2 linked regions of the Alloalcanivorax dieselolei B5 genome follow. The protein of the gene in region 2 interacts with the protein of the main gene of each other region in a pairwise test. Links are inferred from orthologs where the notes say so. Each region holds a gene or a part of one and is shown on either strand. Other genes may lie near its edges.

Evidence for each region.
Region 1: the proteins of dprA (region 2) and recA interact in binary tests that used the Bacillus subtilis proteins (3 or more experiments, as listed by UniProt). The link is inferred for Alloalcanivorax dieselolei B5 from one-to-one orthologs.

Annotation. Positions count from the first base shown.
Region 1 is NC_018691.1:3,432,589-3,440,029, forward strand. What follows is about bases 2,091-4,910. They hold recA (recombinase RecA), read right to left. Parts: upstream 4,110-4,910; coding sequence 3,072-4,109; downstream 2,091-3,071. Other genes in these bases: B5T_RS15300 (IS110 family RNA-guided transposase), read left to right, coding at 2,091-2,521; B5T_RS15305 (regulatory protein RecX), read right to left, coding at 2,603-3,103; B5T_RS15315 (CinA family protein), read right to left, coding at 4,288-4,767. Outside these bases: alaS (alanine--tRNA ligase), read right to left, coding at 1-313; B5T_RS15295 (sulfite exporter TauE/SafE family protein), read right to left, coding at 412-1,179; more of B5T_RS15300, read left to right, coding at 1,577-2,090; B5T_RS15325 (DUF5062 family protein), read left to right, coding at 4,967-5,203; B5T_RS15330 (8-oxoguanine deaminase), read right to left, coding at 5,233-6,630; B5T_RS15335 (TonB-dependent copper receptor), read left to right, coding at 7,100-7,441. UniProt on the Bacillus subtilis protein: Multifunctional protein involved in homologous recombination, DNA repair and competence.
Region 2 is NC_018691.1:124,491-132,094, reverse strand. The notes cover bases 2,749-5,731. They hold dprA (DNA-processing protein DprA), read right to left. Parts: upstream 4,784-5,731; coding sequence 3,713-4,783; downstream 2,749-3,712. Other genes in these bases: B5T_RS00590 (LysM peptidoglycan-binding domain-containing protein), read right to left, coding at 4,841-5,731; B5T_RS00600 (L-threonylcarbamoyladenylate synthase), read right to left, coding at 3,049-3,597; hemF (oxygen-dependent coproporphyrinogen oxidase), read right to left, coding at 2,749-3,011. In the rest of the region: B5T_RS00620 (gamma carbonic anhydrase family protein), read left to right, coding at 1-176; B5T_RS00615 (lipid A deacylase LpxR family protein), read right to left, coding at 308-1,294; aroE (shikimate dehydrogenase), read right to left, coding at 1,291-2,106; more of hemF, read right to left, coding at 2,103-2,748; more of B5T_RS00590, read right to left, coding at 5,732-5,911; def (peptide deformylase), read left to right, coding at 6,062-6,568; fmt (methionyl-tRNA formyltransferase), read left to right, coding at 6,652-7,604. UniProt on the Bacillus subtilis protein: Protein that helps load RecA onto ssDNA during transformation. Binds cooperatively to circular ssDNA, is able to bridge different segments of DNA. Favors the loading of RecA onto SsbA- or SsbB-coated ssDNA and formation of RecA-DNA filaments.

The sequences.
Region 1 (7,441 bases), 3.3 Mb from region 2 along the record:
CCTCGCGCTTGAAGTAGTCGCCGAAGCTGAAATTCCCCAGCATCTCGAAGAAGGTGTGGTGGCGGGCGGTGTAGCCCACGTTTTCCAGGTCGTTGTGCTTGCCGCCGGCACGCACGCAGCGTTGCGAGCTGGTGGCACGGGTGTAATCCCGCTTTTCACGGCCCAGGAACACGTCCTTGAACTGGTTCATCCCGGCGTTGGTGAACAGCAGGGTGGGATCGTTCTCCGGCACCAGGGAGGAGGACGGCACGACCGTATGGCCCTGGCTGGCGAAGTAATCAAGAAAGGCCTGGCGAATCTCAGCGCTCTTCATATAAGGAACACGTCATTGCTGGATTGGGGGTGACCGGCAAGTATAGCGTCGTCATCGACCGGTTGCGATGGGTCACGAACACCAATAGACGTGGCCGATCAACCCTTGAGGAAAGCGGCGGAACAGGTCACCAGCACCATGATCAGCAGCAGCCCCTTGAGCCAGCCGCCGGAGACCCGGTGAGCGAAGCCCACCGCCAGGCGCACCCCCAGCAAGGAACCAGCCCCAACCACCAGTCCTGGCAGCCAGGCCACCTGATCACGCCAGACAAACACTCCCAGAGCAAGAACGGTGAAGCTCGTGCTCATGGCCAGTTTCAGCGCGTTGGTACGGCGCAGGTCATAGCGCAACTGACCGGCGAGCACGGCGATAGCCAGGAAACCGACGCCCGCCTGGGCAAAGCCGCCATAGGCGCCGGTGAGGAACAAACCCACCCAAGCGGCGGGCGTCGACGCCAGCGCCTTCGGCGTCTCGCGCTCCCCCGGCATCAGCGTGGAAGGCCGTACCACCATGATCACCGCCATCACCACCAGGGTGGTCAGTAACACCGGTTTGAGAATAGTCGGGGGCAGGAAGGAGGCGGCCACGGCACCGATCAAAGCACCGCTCAGGGTGGGAATCAGAATGCCGGGCAGGACGTTGAACGGCACCGAACCGTGACGATGGAACTGGCGCACCCCTTCCACGCCTTGCATCAATACCGCCACCCGCATGGTGCCATTGGCCAGGGCCGGGCCCATGCCGCTGAGCATCAGCAGCGGCAGAATCAGCAGGCCGCCACCGCCGGCCAGGGTATTGATAAAGCCGGCGATCACCCCCGAGCCAAGCAGGGCCGCCACCAGCCAGGGGTCGCCAAGATATTCCATGGGGCGGACGTCCAGGGCAGAAAACAGGAGCGGGTATTATGCCTGTTGACGCGGCGGGGCGCTTGCAGACTCTCTTCCCTCAGGGCTACAAGGCCACTGTAGGAGCTTGCCCTGCAAGCGAATTCTTTTCGGGTCTTGGTGCCCTCAATTCGCTTGCAGGGCAAGCTTGTATGGTTTCCCGGCAAGTCTTAGAAAGAAAAGACTTGTCGGGGTGGAGGGACCAAGCAAGCTTCTGACCCTAGGGTACAGACTGTGGGAGATATGGCCCCACCCCGCACCTTCAAACGCCGATAAGGAATCCATCGGCTGAGCGCACACTCAGACCGACGATACTCTGCAAGCCAGCGTTACGGTGCGCCCCGACAAGCCCATTTAACCTAGCTGACAGGGGTGCCCCATGGCAATGCCGGCAAGCCGCCCGGAGATCGGGATTGATGTGGCCAAAGACGACCTGGTGATTCACCTCCAGGACCTGAACCAAACCGTCACCATCGACAATACCCCCCAGGCCATCCGCCAATGGCTGGCCACCCTCCCCAAGGGCTGCGATATCGCCATTGAGGCGACCAGCACCTATCACCTGGACATTACCGAGCGCGCACACGCCAAGGGCCACCGGGTCTATGTGGTGGACGGCTACCGCCTCAGCAACTACCGCAAAGGCGTTGGAGGGCGGGCCAAGACGGATCTGGCCGATGCCCAGTTGCTGGCCCGCTATCTGCGCAGGGAGAAAGACGAGTTACGCCCATGGAGCCCACCCCCAAAGGCGTACCGGGTGCTGCAGAGCCTGCTGCGTCGCCGCGCCGCCTTGGTTAAGGCCCGCACGGCATTACGCCAGAGCCTGAGCGGAGAACCGGAGCTCAAGGCCCCGCTACAGGCCCTGATCGCCGAAATGGACCGGATTGACACTCTGATCCAGAAACGGCTCAAGAGTGCGGTGAGGGCCGCAGGCTTACAGACCCAGGTCCAACGCTGCGACGCCATCGATGGGGTCGGCGAGCTCACCGCCACCGCCTTGGTCATGGCCTTCCTGAGAGGGGACTTCAAGAACAGCGATGCCTTCGTGGCCTTCCTGGGGCTGGATGTCCGAGTGCGTGACTCTGGTAAACTCACAGGCAAGCGTAAGCTGACCAAGCAAGGGGATACCGAGGTCAGGCGACTGCTGCACTGTGCCGCCATGAGTGCCTCTCGACACCCGGTCTGGCGCGCCTTCTATCAGCGCTATCGGGATCGGGGACTGCACACCACCCAAGCCTTGGTGATCCTGGCCCGGAAGATCGCCCGCACCGCCTTCACCCTGATGAAGCAGCAACAAGAATATTGCCCCGCAAAGCTCTTTTAAGCATTGCAGGACACCATAGAATCTCCTACAGTGGCTTCGTAGCGGACTGTGAATGCGGGCCTTCAAGGTCCGTGCTTTGGCTCAGTCCTGCTCGCGCTGCTGATCCAGGGCGTGGAAGCTTTGCTCGGCATCGAAGCCTCGGCCCTGCAGAAAACGCAGCTGTTTGGCTTTTTCCTTCTGGTCCGCTGGCGGGTGCCGGAAGCGCCGGCCCAGGACCTCGGAGGCAAGGGCGAACCAGTCGCACTCGGCCTCGCCCAATGCCTCGGTAACCAGCGCCTCCCCCACTCCTTTCTGTTGCAGCTCGGCGCGAATGCGCAGCGGCCCCTGCCCCCGTTCGATTCTTGAACGGACAAAAAAACCGGCGAAACGCCGGTCATCCAGGAAACCTTGCTCCTCGCACCACGCCAGCACTTCGTCCAGCCAAGGCGCCGCGCCAAACTTGCGCGTCAGCTTGGCGCGCAGTTCGTGGCGGGAGTGATCCCGGCGCGCCAGCAAGCTGACCGCATGCTGGCGCCCCTGGGCGGCATCGGCGGGGGTCGGGTCGCCGCCTTTACTCTTCCGTGGACTCTGGCTGGGCCACATTTTCGGCGCTCTCCTCCGCTGGAGTTCCCAGCAGGCGTGCCCGGATTTCCCGCTCGATGGCGCCCGCCACTTCCGGATGCTCCGCCAGGTATTCACAGGCATTCTGCTTGCCCTGACCGATCTTGTTGCCCTGGTAGGCGTACCAGGCACCGGATTTGTCCACCAGTCCCTGCTGTACGCCCAGGTCCAGTACCTCACCGAGCTGGTTAATGCCCTGGCCGTAGAGGATCTGGAACTCGGCCTGCCTGAACGGCGGCGATACCTTGTTCTTCACCACCTTGACCCGGGTTTCGTTACCGGTCACCTCGTCGCCCTGCTTCACCGCGCCGATACGGCGGATGTCCAGACGCACGGAGGAGTAGAACTTGAGCGCGTTACCGCCGGTGGTGGTTTCCGGGTTGCCGAACATCACCCCGATCTTCATGCGGATCTGGTTGATGAACACCACCAGACAGTTGGCGTTCTTCACGTTACCGGTGATCTTACGCAGCGCCTGGCTCATCAGGCGGGCCTGCAGGCCCACATGGGTGTCGCCCATTTCGCCTTCGATCTCCGCCTTGGGCACCAGAGCCGCCACGGAGTCCACGACCACCACATCCACCGCGCCGGAGCGCACCAGCATGTCGGTGATTTCCAGCGCCTGCTCACCGGTGTCCGGCTGGGACACGATCAGGTCGTCCACGTTGACGCCCAGCTTCTCGGCATAATCCGGGTCGAGCGCGTGCTCGGCGTCGACGAAGGCACAAGTAGCGCCTTTACGCTGCGCCTGGGCGATGACGCTCAGGGTCAGCGTGGTTTTACCGGAAGATTCCGGACCGTAGATTTCCACGATCCGGCCCTTGGGCAGACCACCAATGCCCAGGGCGATATCCAGGCCCAGGGATCCGGTGGAGATGGAGGGCATGCGCTCGCGTTTGCGGTCGCCCATGCGCATCACTGAACCTTTGCCGAACTGTCGCTCGATCTGCGACAGCGCCGCGGAAAGTGCTTTACCTTTATCGCTCATTGAATGACCCCTGTCCGTTTATTCCTTGATAGTGCCGTGGCCTTGCCGCTGACTCGCTTGTGCCCCGGCGAGAGCCTGCTGACCGTTGGCCGGCGAGCTTCCCGTTGCCTGCCCCTTTGATCAGCACTGTCTATAAGGACAGCATTATGGACACTGTCCCGCGCCACTGCAACCCCCCTTATTCGAGGCGGGCCAGCAGCCCTTCCAGGGCGGCCGCGATGGTAGCATGCCGGACCTGCCCACGATCACCGTCGAAGAGGAATCGCTCGGCGCGGGCCCAGTCCGGCTGCTGCGCCCAGGCGATCCACACCGTGCCCACCGGCTTATCGGCGCTGCCGCCGCCGGGCCCCGCCACGCCGCTCACCGCCACCGCCAGATCCGCCCGTGAACGCCCCAACGCGCCCCGGGCCATGGCCAGGACGGTCTCTTCGCTGACCGCGCCGGCGCTGGCCAGAATCGCTTCCGAGACACCCAGCATGCTCTGCTTGGCCTCATTGGAGTAAGTGACGAAGCCGCATTCGAACCAATCCGAGGATCCGGCCAACTCCGTCATTTCGCGGGCGATGCCGCCGCCGGTGCAGGACTCGGCGGTGGCCACGCGCAGGCCCCGTTCGCGCAGGGTGTCGGCCAATGCAGTGACCTGCTCGGATATGGTCATGGTGACTCCTGATGTTCAGAGAAGATCAAAAAAATCGCCATCCATGATGGCCGACTTTGCCGACCCTGCCCACCGCTGATCCAGCAAACCGGCCTCCGGTTCACGGACTGACGCCCCGAAACCGAAGGGAAACAAAGGGCATCCTTCCATCGGCTTTGTTACTCTGGGCCGTAAGTAGCCCCTGGCCTTCGGAGTCATCATGAAAAAGCTCAAGAATGAGAAGGAATGGGTCAAGAAAGCCATCGCGCTCGGCATGGAGTACGGCGAAAAGCGGGGCGTGGTCGAGTTCGAGCCCACCGATTCCGCGGCACTGAAGCTGGAATACATTTATCGTCTGCTGGTTCATGACAAGGTCATCCAGCCGCTGCCGGAGGATCAGGTGTCCCAGCAGTCGATCCAGCATAAGCTGGCGATCTGGGCGTCGAAACAGCCCTAGGGCCTGTTCACACTACCGATACAGAGGCGTCACTGATACAGACGCGTCATGACCCGGGCGTGTTCCCGTATCAGCACCGCCGGTTCCGTGTCGAGCAGTTGCCCATCCCGGACCCGCATCCGACCGTTGACCATGACCTGACTGGCCAGAAAGGGCCCGCACATTACCAGCGCCGCCAGCGGGTCCCGCTGCGCGCCGGCGAAGGACAGGTGATTCATATCCACCGCCACCCAGTCCGCGCTCATCCCCGGTGCCAGATGGCCGATGTCATCCCGGCCCAGCAAGCGGGCGCCGCCACGGGTGGCCAGGGTCAGCGCCTCCCGGGCCGATAGCGCCCCGGGATCACCGCCGAATCCGCCCCGCCCGCCCGGCGCTTCCGAACGGTAACGGGCCGGCGCCACCCGCTGCAGCATCATCGCCATGCGCGCCTCCAGGAACAGATTGCTGGAATCGTTGGAGGCGGAACCGTCCACCCCCAGCCCCACCGGCACCCCGGCGTCCAGCAACTGGCGCACCTTGGCGATGCCCTGCCCGCAGCGCATGTTGGCGCTGGGGCAGTGGGCGATACCGGTGCCGGTGCGGGCCAGCAGCGCGATCTCCTCGTCGTCGAGGAAGATACCGTGGGCGAACCACACGTCTTCGCCCAGCCATTCCACTGACTCCGCGAACGCCACCGAACGCATGCCGTATTGCGCTAGGCAGTAGTCCTCCTCATCCAGTTCCTCGGCCAGGTGGCAATGCAGACGCACGCCCTGGTGGCGCCGGGCCAGCCGGGCGGCGTCTCGCATCAGTTCCGGCGTCACCGAGAACGGCGAGCACGGCGCCAGTACCAGGCGCAGCATCGAATGGCGGCCGGCATCGTGGTAACGGCGGATCAGACGTTCCGCGTCACACAAAATATGGTCTTCCTTCTCCACACAATTGTCCGGCGGCAAACCACCCTGGCTCTGCCCCCGAGACATGGCGCCCCGGGCGGCGTGGAAGCGGATGCCCATCTCCCCGGCGGCCTGGATCTGACTGTCCAGGCGGGCGCCATTGGGCAACATATAAAGATGGTCGGCGGCGGTGGTGCAGCCTGAGAGCAACAGTTCCGCCATGGCCACCTTGCTGCTGAGGTAGATCGCCTCGTCGTCCAGTCGCGCCCAGATCGGGTAAAGCGTATTGAGCCAGGGGAACAGCGAGTCGTCCTGGGCCATCACCCGGGTGAAATTCTGGTACATGTGATGATGCGTGTTCACCATCCCTGGCATCACCACATGGCCGCTCAGGTCCAGGGTCTCGCCCATCGCCAAGTCCGGTTTCTCCACACACGGCCCGGCCCACAGAATCCGGTTGTCACGGATCAGCATGGCGGCATCGCGCCACTCGTGGCGCTGATCATCGAAGGTTGCCAGGTAGTCGATACGGTCGATCAATAAGGTTGTCATTGGTCACTCCGAAAACGCGGAAAAGGAAACAACAAAAGCGCGATTTCGGAGCGAATCAGAACAACTGGTGAGCAAAAGCGGTGCGTTGCCAGAACGGCCGGAACGGCAAAGCGCGCTGCCGGCGCACGCCGACCACGGGGGTTTTCCTCATACCCTGCCCTCCTGATACCTGAGTCCTTCGCCATTCGCTAGCAAGCTAGCTTCCCACAGGGGCACAACGCCGCTGTAGACCTGATAATTGACAGCAGACAGCGGAAAACTGAAAACCCTCATTCTTTAGCCGCTGTGGGAAGCCAGCTTGCTGGCGAATAGACCGCGACAAGAAACGATGCAAAAACAGCGCCAGTTCAACAGCGCGGCAAAACACCGCAGTGAGTCCCATCCCCCTCGATGCTAGGCTCTGCGCCGACTTTGTCACCGTGTTTGGTGGCCGACGGAGCGCCCGGGTACTGACTTCTTGGATGGGATCATGAATACACCTTTTCTCTCTTCTTTCTCTTCTTCTGTCTCTGCATTACGCCTGATTCAACGACGGAGCCTTTGGGGCCCGGCCCTGCTCGGCGGGCTGCTTCCTTTCTCCGCTCCGGCGCTGGCCGACGACGAGCAAACCCCGCCCCTGCTGGCCCCGGTGGTGGTCACCGGCGTGGCCCCCAGCGCAGGACCGGTGATCGAGGCCAACCCGAAACAGCCGCGCCAACCCGTGCCGGCCAGCGACGCCACCGATTACCTGAAAACCATCCCCGGTTTCTCCGCCATCCGCTCCGGCGGCAGCAATGGCGACCCGGTACTGCGCGGCCAGTTCGGCTCACGC
Region 2 (7,604 bases):
TGATGATCGCCGCCGGCACCCTGGTCAGCCCCGGCAAACGTCTGGAAAGCGGTTGGCTGTACCGGGGCAGCCCGGCCAAACCGGCGCGCCGGCTGACCGAGGAGGAGCTGGCGTTCCTGCCCTATGTGGCGGGCAATTACGTGAAGCTGAAGGATCAGTATCTGGCGCAGGAATAAATTCGCCGGAGAGGAATCGCGGACCGGACTACGCAGCCGCCGTAGGAGCCAGCCCTGCTGGCGAATCTTTTGACCTGAAGCCCATTCGCCAGCAAGGCTGGCTCCTACGGCGGCTTTGTAGCGACCGCTGGTCAGATCGCCCACATGAACGACATGTTGCCGAAACTGATCGGGTCGCTGTCGCGGATCGGTGACGTGGAATGCTGCAAGGTCACGGTGAAGCTGAAGCGATCATTGCGGATACCCGCTCCTCCAATCACGGTGACGGTCCAGTCTTCCTTGTCGATGTTGTAATCCCCGCCTTTGCGCTCGATGTAGGAATAACCGTTGTATTGCACGGATGACCCCAGGAACAGCTCCCAGCCGAACCCGGGGTTATCGAACAGCCCCACCAGAGACCCGGCGGTACCGATGCCCGCGTAATCCGGAATGAAGTTGCCAGGCAGGTTGCGGCCGAAACGGATGAACCCTCCGCTCTGCGCATTGCCGTCGAAATTATTGACGTCAACGCCCCAGGCACCACCCAGCTCCAGCTGGTAGCCGCTGTCGTATTCCCGCTTGAGAAAGCGATGGGCGTGCAGGAAATAAACCCCGCCGATGAGATCCGGGCCAAGCTGGTTGTCCCAGCCCCTCGGCCGGGTGGAACCGGTGACCCTGTGAACGATCTTCTGGCTTTCCTCGGCGCCGGAGTCCGGCCCTACCACGCCGACCCGCACACCATAGCCGTACAGGTTACGGGCGTCCCAACTGAACAGCCCCAGCTCCAGATTGCTGTAGCCCACATAGGGCACGTCCGTGTAGTCCGGCGTGGAACGCTCGATATCGTCGGGCGTCACCATGATCTGTTCCAAACTGACCGTCAGCGCATGACGCTCATCCGCCGCGGACACTCCCGGCAGCGGGTCCAGAGTCCGTGCCACCGCGCAGGTCACCCCGCCGTTGTCATCGCACTTGCCATGGCCATCGCCGACCCAGCTGATGCGCAGGCCATTGGTGTAATTCTTGTCCAGACCAACAAACAGATCGTTATCCCAGGCGAACCCGAACGTGTCCGCGCCACATACGCTCACGAGGGAAAGACCGGCACCAAGGACCATTTTCTGCATCTGAGTCATCATGCAATCCTCAAGCTCTGCAACACCGGACCGGTGTCCGGTCGCCATCCCCGCCAAACCTGAAAAGCCTCCGCCGCCTGCTCCACCAACATGCCCAGACCATCACGGACACCCGCCGCGCCGGCGGCGTCCGCCCACCTCATGAACGGTGTCGGCTGACGGCCATAAACCATGTCGTAGGCTACCGTGTCCCGGTGCACCAGGCTCGCCGGCAACGCCGGCATTTCCCCTTGTAATCCCGCCGAAATGGCGTTGATGATGACGTCGAAGTCACCGCCCAGTTCTTCCAGCCCCACCGCCGCTACCGGACAATGCGGATTCTGGAACAACGTGACCAGGTTCTCCGCCCGCGCCACGGTACGGTTGGCAATGGTCAGTGCCGCCGGTTTGCGCGCCAACAGTGGTCCAAGCACACCGCGAACGGCACCACCGGCGCCCAGAATCAGTATCCGCCGCCCTTGCAGCTCCCAGCCCTGGTTGTCGCACAGGTCGGCAACCAGACCGGCGCCGTCGGTGTTATCGCCATGCCATTTACCCTGCTCCCGCCACAGCGTATTCACCGCGCCGGCCTGACGGGCCCGCTCGGTGAGTATTTCGCACAGATCATGGGCTTGCTCCTTGAACGGCACGGTGACGTTGGCACCCTTACCGCCGGCCTGAAAAAAGGCGTCGACCAACTCGGCGAAGCCGCCCAGGGGCGCTTCGATACGCTCGTAGCTGAGATCCTCGCCACGTTGAGCGGCAAAGGCATGGTGGATGTCCGGTGATCGGGAATGGCTTACCGGATTGCCAAACACCGCGTAGCGATCGGTCATACCCACTCCTTGTGAATCAGGAACTGTTGGTACAACGCGGCTTCCTCGCTGCCCGGCTGTGGCCGCCAGTCGTAGTCCCAGCGCACCAGCGGCGGCAGCGACATGAGGATGGATTCGGTGCGACCGCCGGATTGCAGGCCGAACAGGGTGCCGCGGTCGTAGACCAGGTTGAATTCCACGTAACGGCCGCGCCGATAAAGCTGGAAGCGGCGCTGGCGCTCACCAAAGGGGATGGCCTTGCGGCGCGCCACGATCGGCCGGTAGGCCGGCAAAAAAGCATCGCCGACACTGCGCATGAAGGCGAAGCTGTGGTCGAAACCGAGCCGGTTGAAGTCATCGAAAAACAACCCGCCGATACCACGCGGTTCGTCCCGGTGCTTCAGATAGAAGTAGCGGTCGCACCAGGCTTTGAACTCCGTGTAAAGATCCTCGCCGAACGGCGCGCAGGCGTCTCTCGCCACACTGTGCCAGGCCACCGCGTCCTCTTCGAAACCGTAATAGGGCGTCAGGTCAAAGCCGCCGCCGAACCACCATACCGGCGCTTCACCCGGTTTTTCCGCCAGAAAGAAACGGACATTGGCGTGACTGGTGGGCACGTAGGGGTTGTGCGGATGCAGCACCAGGGAAACGCCCATGGCCTGGAACGAACGTCCGGCCAGTTCCGGCCGCTGAGCGCTGGCGGAAGGCGGCAGGCTCTCGCCATACACATGGGAGAAATTAACCCCGCCTTTTTCAAACACTGCCCCCTCGCTGATTACCCGGCTACGGCCGCCGCCGCCTTCCGGACGCTCCCAGGCGTCCTCGATGAAGCGGGCTCCGCCGTCCTCATCCTCAAGCTCCCGGCAAATGCGGTCCTGCAGCTCAAGCAGATAGTGCTTTACCGCTTGCGGCGCCACATCGGTCATCGGCATTACTCCGTGGTTATCCCGGCGGTCGCGGAGGTCAGGCCCGCACTACCCGCCCGGTTTCCAGATCGATAATGGTGGAAGGGCGAGCCCTGGGGTCGCAGTCACCGGTGACGATGAAATCCAGCTCCGCCCCCATTGCCCGGGCGACCTGAAAGCGATTGCGGGCAGGGGGCTGGCCGGCGCGGTTGGCGCTGGTGGAAATGATCGGCGTGCCCACGGCCCGGGCCAGAGCCCGTACCAGCGGGTGCGGACTGACCCGCACCGCCACCTTGGCGTGTTCGCCGCGAACCCACTCCGGGACCGCCGGGGTGGCCGGCAGCAAGTACGTCACCGGTGCCGGCCAGATATCAGCCAGCTGCTGGCGCTGGGCTTCGCTCAGAGCGACCAGCCCGTCCAACTGGGACAGATCCGCGGCCACCATGATCAATCCTTTACGCCAGGGGCGGGATTTGATCGCCAGCAGTTTGTTCACCGCCTCACGATTGAACGGGTCGCAACCGAGGCCGTAAACGGTTTCCGTGGGGTAAGCAATTACGCCGCCCGCGTGAATGATGCGGGCCGCTGTGTCCAAGTGCAGATTCATTTAAAAAGCGCGTCGGGACGAATGGGGAGAGCCTCTCCGGTCGGCAAGTAGGATACCCGTTGTAGCGGCCATCCCGCCAGCACCGGACGGATTGCTGCCCGACAGCCTTGGCGGGTCAACCCGGCGGACGGCTCATATAGCCGCCACCGACCCGTTCGATGTACCCCTCCCGCTCCAGCTCCAGCAAGGTCGCGGTCAGCTCCGGCGGCGCCAGCCCGGAGCGCTCGCAAAGTTGGTCCAGGGTATTCACGCCGCCGATGAAATACCGCAGCAACGGCGGCGGCGTTTCAACAAGCGAAGGGCTGTGCGCCACGGTGCGATGAAAGTCCTCGAACGCCGCCAGCACATCGTCGGTACATTCCAGCCAGTTGGCCCCTTCCCGCAGCAATTTATGGCAGCCTTTGCTGAGCGGGTTATGAATGGAACCGGGAATGGCGAACACTTCCCGCCCCTGCTCGGCGGCACAGCGGGCGGTGATCAGGGAGCCACTGCGCAGCGCCGCCTCCACCACCACGACACCCAGGCTCAGGCCGCTGATGAGGCGGTTGCGTTGTGGGAAGGAGCGCCGGGAAGGCGGGCGCCCCGGGGCGAACTCACTGACCAGGGCGCCGCCGGCGGCGACGATCTCCCCGGCCAGCCGGCGATGGCGTGGCGGGTAGAGCTCGCCGGGACCGTGCCCCAGCACCGCCAGGGTGATCCCGGGGGCGGCCAAGGCGCCACGGTGGGCGGCGCCGTCCACGCCCAGGGCCAGCCCGCTGGTGACGGCGAATCCCGCCGCGGCCAGACAGCGGCTGAAACGATAGGCGTTGGCCTCCCCTTCGGCGGAGGCGCCACGGGCCCCGACCATGGCGATTTGAGGCCGCGCCAGCGCGGACACCTCGCCCAGTACCGCCAGCACCCCCGGCGCGTCCGGCAGATCCGCCAGCAGCGGCGGATAATCCTCGTCCCCCAGGGCCAGCCAGCGCCAGCCCTGAGCGGCCAGCGGTCGCCACTGCGGCTCGAGGGATTCCGGGGCCGTCAGCCAGCGCCGGCGTTCGCTCGGATTCGGCAAGCGCCCGGGCAGGGCCTCGGCATACCGGGTCAGAGGGGTTTCGTCGATGGGCCGGCGACGCAGGGCCTCGCCGAGCTGCATGGAAGCGGGGTCGAACGCCTTGGCCAACGCCAGGCGCGCAAGCTGGTCTCGCATAAAAAACGCACCTCCCTGTGCGCGTTATGGACTCTGTTGATCGGCCTGACGCCGCGGCTAGTAGCTGCCCTCCGGGCTTTCCACCACGTCGTTCATGTAAACCGGGCGTTGGGACTCCATGATCAGCCCGTAGCTGACTTTCTCGAACACCCGGAACAACACCAGGGAACCGGCGCGGGTGCGGGGCAGGCGCACCATCTCGTCCTGCTGCCGGTCCCGGACCTGCTCGCCCTGCTGGAAGATATCCAGCACATGGCCTTCCTCCATGCCTTCCCGGGCACCGCGATTGATCACCACCACGTCGTTGCGGGCGACGCTGCTGATCCGGTCGAAGAAGCGGATGATACGGCCTTCCACTTTTTCATCCGGCGCGTGCGGATACAGCAAGGCGCGCACGCGTTGATCCGGTTGCGGGAACAGCCGATCATCCACCCGCAGATCCTCGGAAGAGCGCAACACCTGCAGGGTGGCCATGTCTTCCTCGATACGCTCCACCGAGGCCAGACCCACCTGACGGGCCTCGTAGCCCAGCACTTCATCGGTGACCGGATCCACGTATTCCTCGCCCACGCGATACAGCCCATAGCGCTGTTCGGCGTTTGCCCAGCGCTGTTCCGGGTCACGGGCGTGGACGGTGTCGCCGCCGCCAAAGATGACGCGGCGATCCTGCCCGCCGAGCACATAGGGCGCGGCGGCAATGTCCGCGCGCTCCAATACCAGGGCCTGCTTGAGATAGCTCTGGATGGCGTTCATCGGAATCGCGGGAATGGCGTCCTCACGGCTCATTTCCCGTACCCTTGGCGACAGCTTCACGGTGCCGTCGGGCAACCGGCTCTGCTCACCGCTGGCGCGATCCAGTTCCAGCCGCGGTTCGCCGTCCACCCAGGACAGACGAATGGCGTCACCGGGGAAAATCAGATGCGGGTTCTTGATGGCGGGATTGACGTGCCAGATCTCGGGCCATTGCCAGGGATGTTCCAGGAAACGCCCGCTGATGTCCCAGAGAGTATCGTCTTTTTTGACGTAGTAGACGTCCGGGTGATTATCGCGCAGGGTTACGGCGGAAACGCCGGCGGCCACCACCAGCATCGCGCACGCCGCCGCCAGGCGCCGGAGCGTTTTGATCATCAGTGGTTTCCTTTTATGATTATGAGCACCCACGTTGTGGATGCATCCCCCAAATCGGCGTGAGCCGATTCTCGATACTAGCAACGTGATCATAGAGTTAGCAACCAAATCTAAAGTAGTCTGGCAATAGCAGACTAGCCGGGACCCCAAATGGCCAAACTGGAAATACTTGAATTCCCCGACCCCCGACTCCGCACCGTAGCAAAACCGGTGGAACAGGTGGATGACGCGCTTCGCAAACTGATCGACGATATGATCGAAACCATGTATGAAGCGTCCGGCATCGGCCTGGCGGCCACCCAGGTGAACGTGCATCAGCGTTTGCTGGTGATCGATGTCTCCGAGGAGCGGGATCAACCGCTGGTGTTCATCAACCCGGAGATCACCCCGCTCACCGGGGATCTTGCCCCCTATGAGGAGGGCTGCCTGTCGGTGCCCGGTTTCTACGAGCAGGTGGAGCGGCCGGCGCGGGTGATGATCAAGGCCCTGGACCGGGACGGAAATCCGTTTGAGATGGAGGCCGATGGCCTGCTCGCCACTTGCATCCAGCATGAGATCGATCATCTGGACGGCAAGCTGTTCGTGGATTACGTATCACGGCTCAAGCGTGACCGCATCAAGAAGAAACTGCAGAAGATCCACCGCCAGCAAGCCTGAGCGCCTGACAGCGCGCGCAGACTCTGACATCCATTCCCCCGGGGCGGCAGCACCGCCCCGTTTCCTGGAGACGGATCACCATCGTGGCCCATTCCGAACAGTCTTCTCCCTTACGGCTGGCCTTCGCCGGCACGCCGGACTTCGCCGCGAGCTGCCTGCAGGCGCTGCTGGACAGCCCTCACGACGTTGTCGCCGTGCTGACGCAGCCGGACCGTGGCGCCGGTCGCGGCAAGAAGGTCAAGCCGGGGCCGGTCAAAGCACTGGCGGAAAGCGCCGGCATCCCGGTTCTGCAACCCACCACCCTTAAGGACGAAGCGATCCAGACCCAACTTCGCGATCTCGGGCTGGATGCGCTGATCGTGGTCGCCTACGGCCTGATCATCCCCCAGGCGGTGCTGGATATCCCCCGGCTCGCCTGCGTCAACGTGCACGCTTCACTGCTGCCGCGCTGGCGTGGCGCGGCGCCGATCCAGCGCGCCATCATGGCCGGTGACCGGCAAAGCGGCACCACCATCATGCGCATGGACGCCGGCCTCGATACTGGCCCCATGCTGCTCGCCGAAGCGCTGGACATCGGCGACCATGAAACTGGCGGAGAACTGCACGACCGGCTGGCCGGGCAAGGCGCGCGCCTGCTGGTCACGGTGCTGGAGGATCTGCCCGGCCATTTACAGCGGGCCCAGCCGCAACCGGACGACGGCGTCACCTACGCCCACAAGCTGAGCAAGGAAGAAGCCCGCCTGGACTTCCGCCTGCCGGCGCGGGCCCTGAGCTGTCGCATTCGCGCGTTCAATCCCTGGCCGGTGTGCTGGTTTGATCTGGATGGCAAGGCGGTGCGGGTATGGGAAGCCCAGGAGTGCGACGCCGACACCACCCTGCAGGAGCCGGGCGACATCATCACCGCCGATGCCGACGGCGTGGTGGTGGCCTGCGGCGACATCGCGTTGCGGCTGCAACGAATCCAGTTGCCGGGCAAGAAGCCGATGAGCGTGGCCGAGATACTGCGCGGCCACCCGGATCTGTTCGCGCGGGGCGA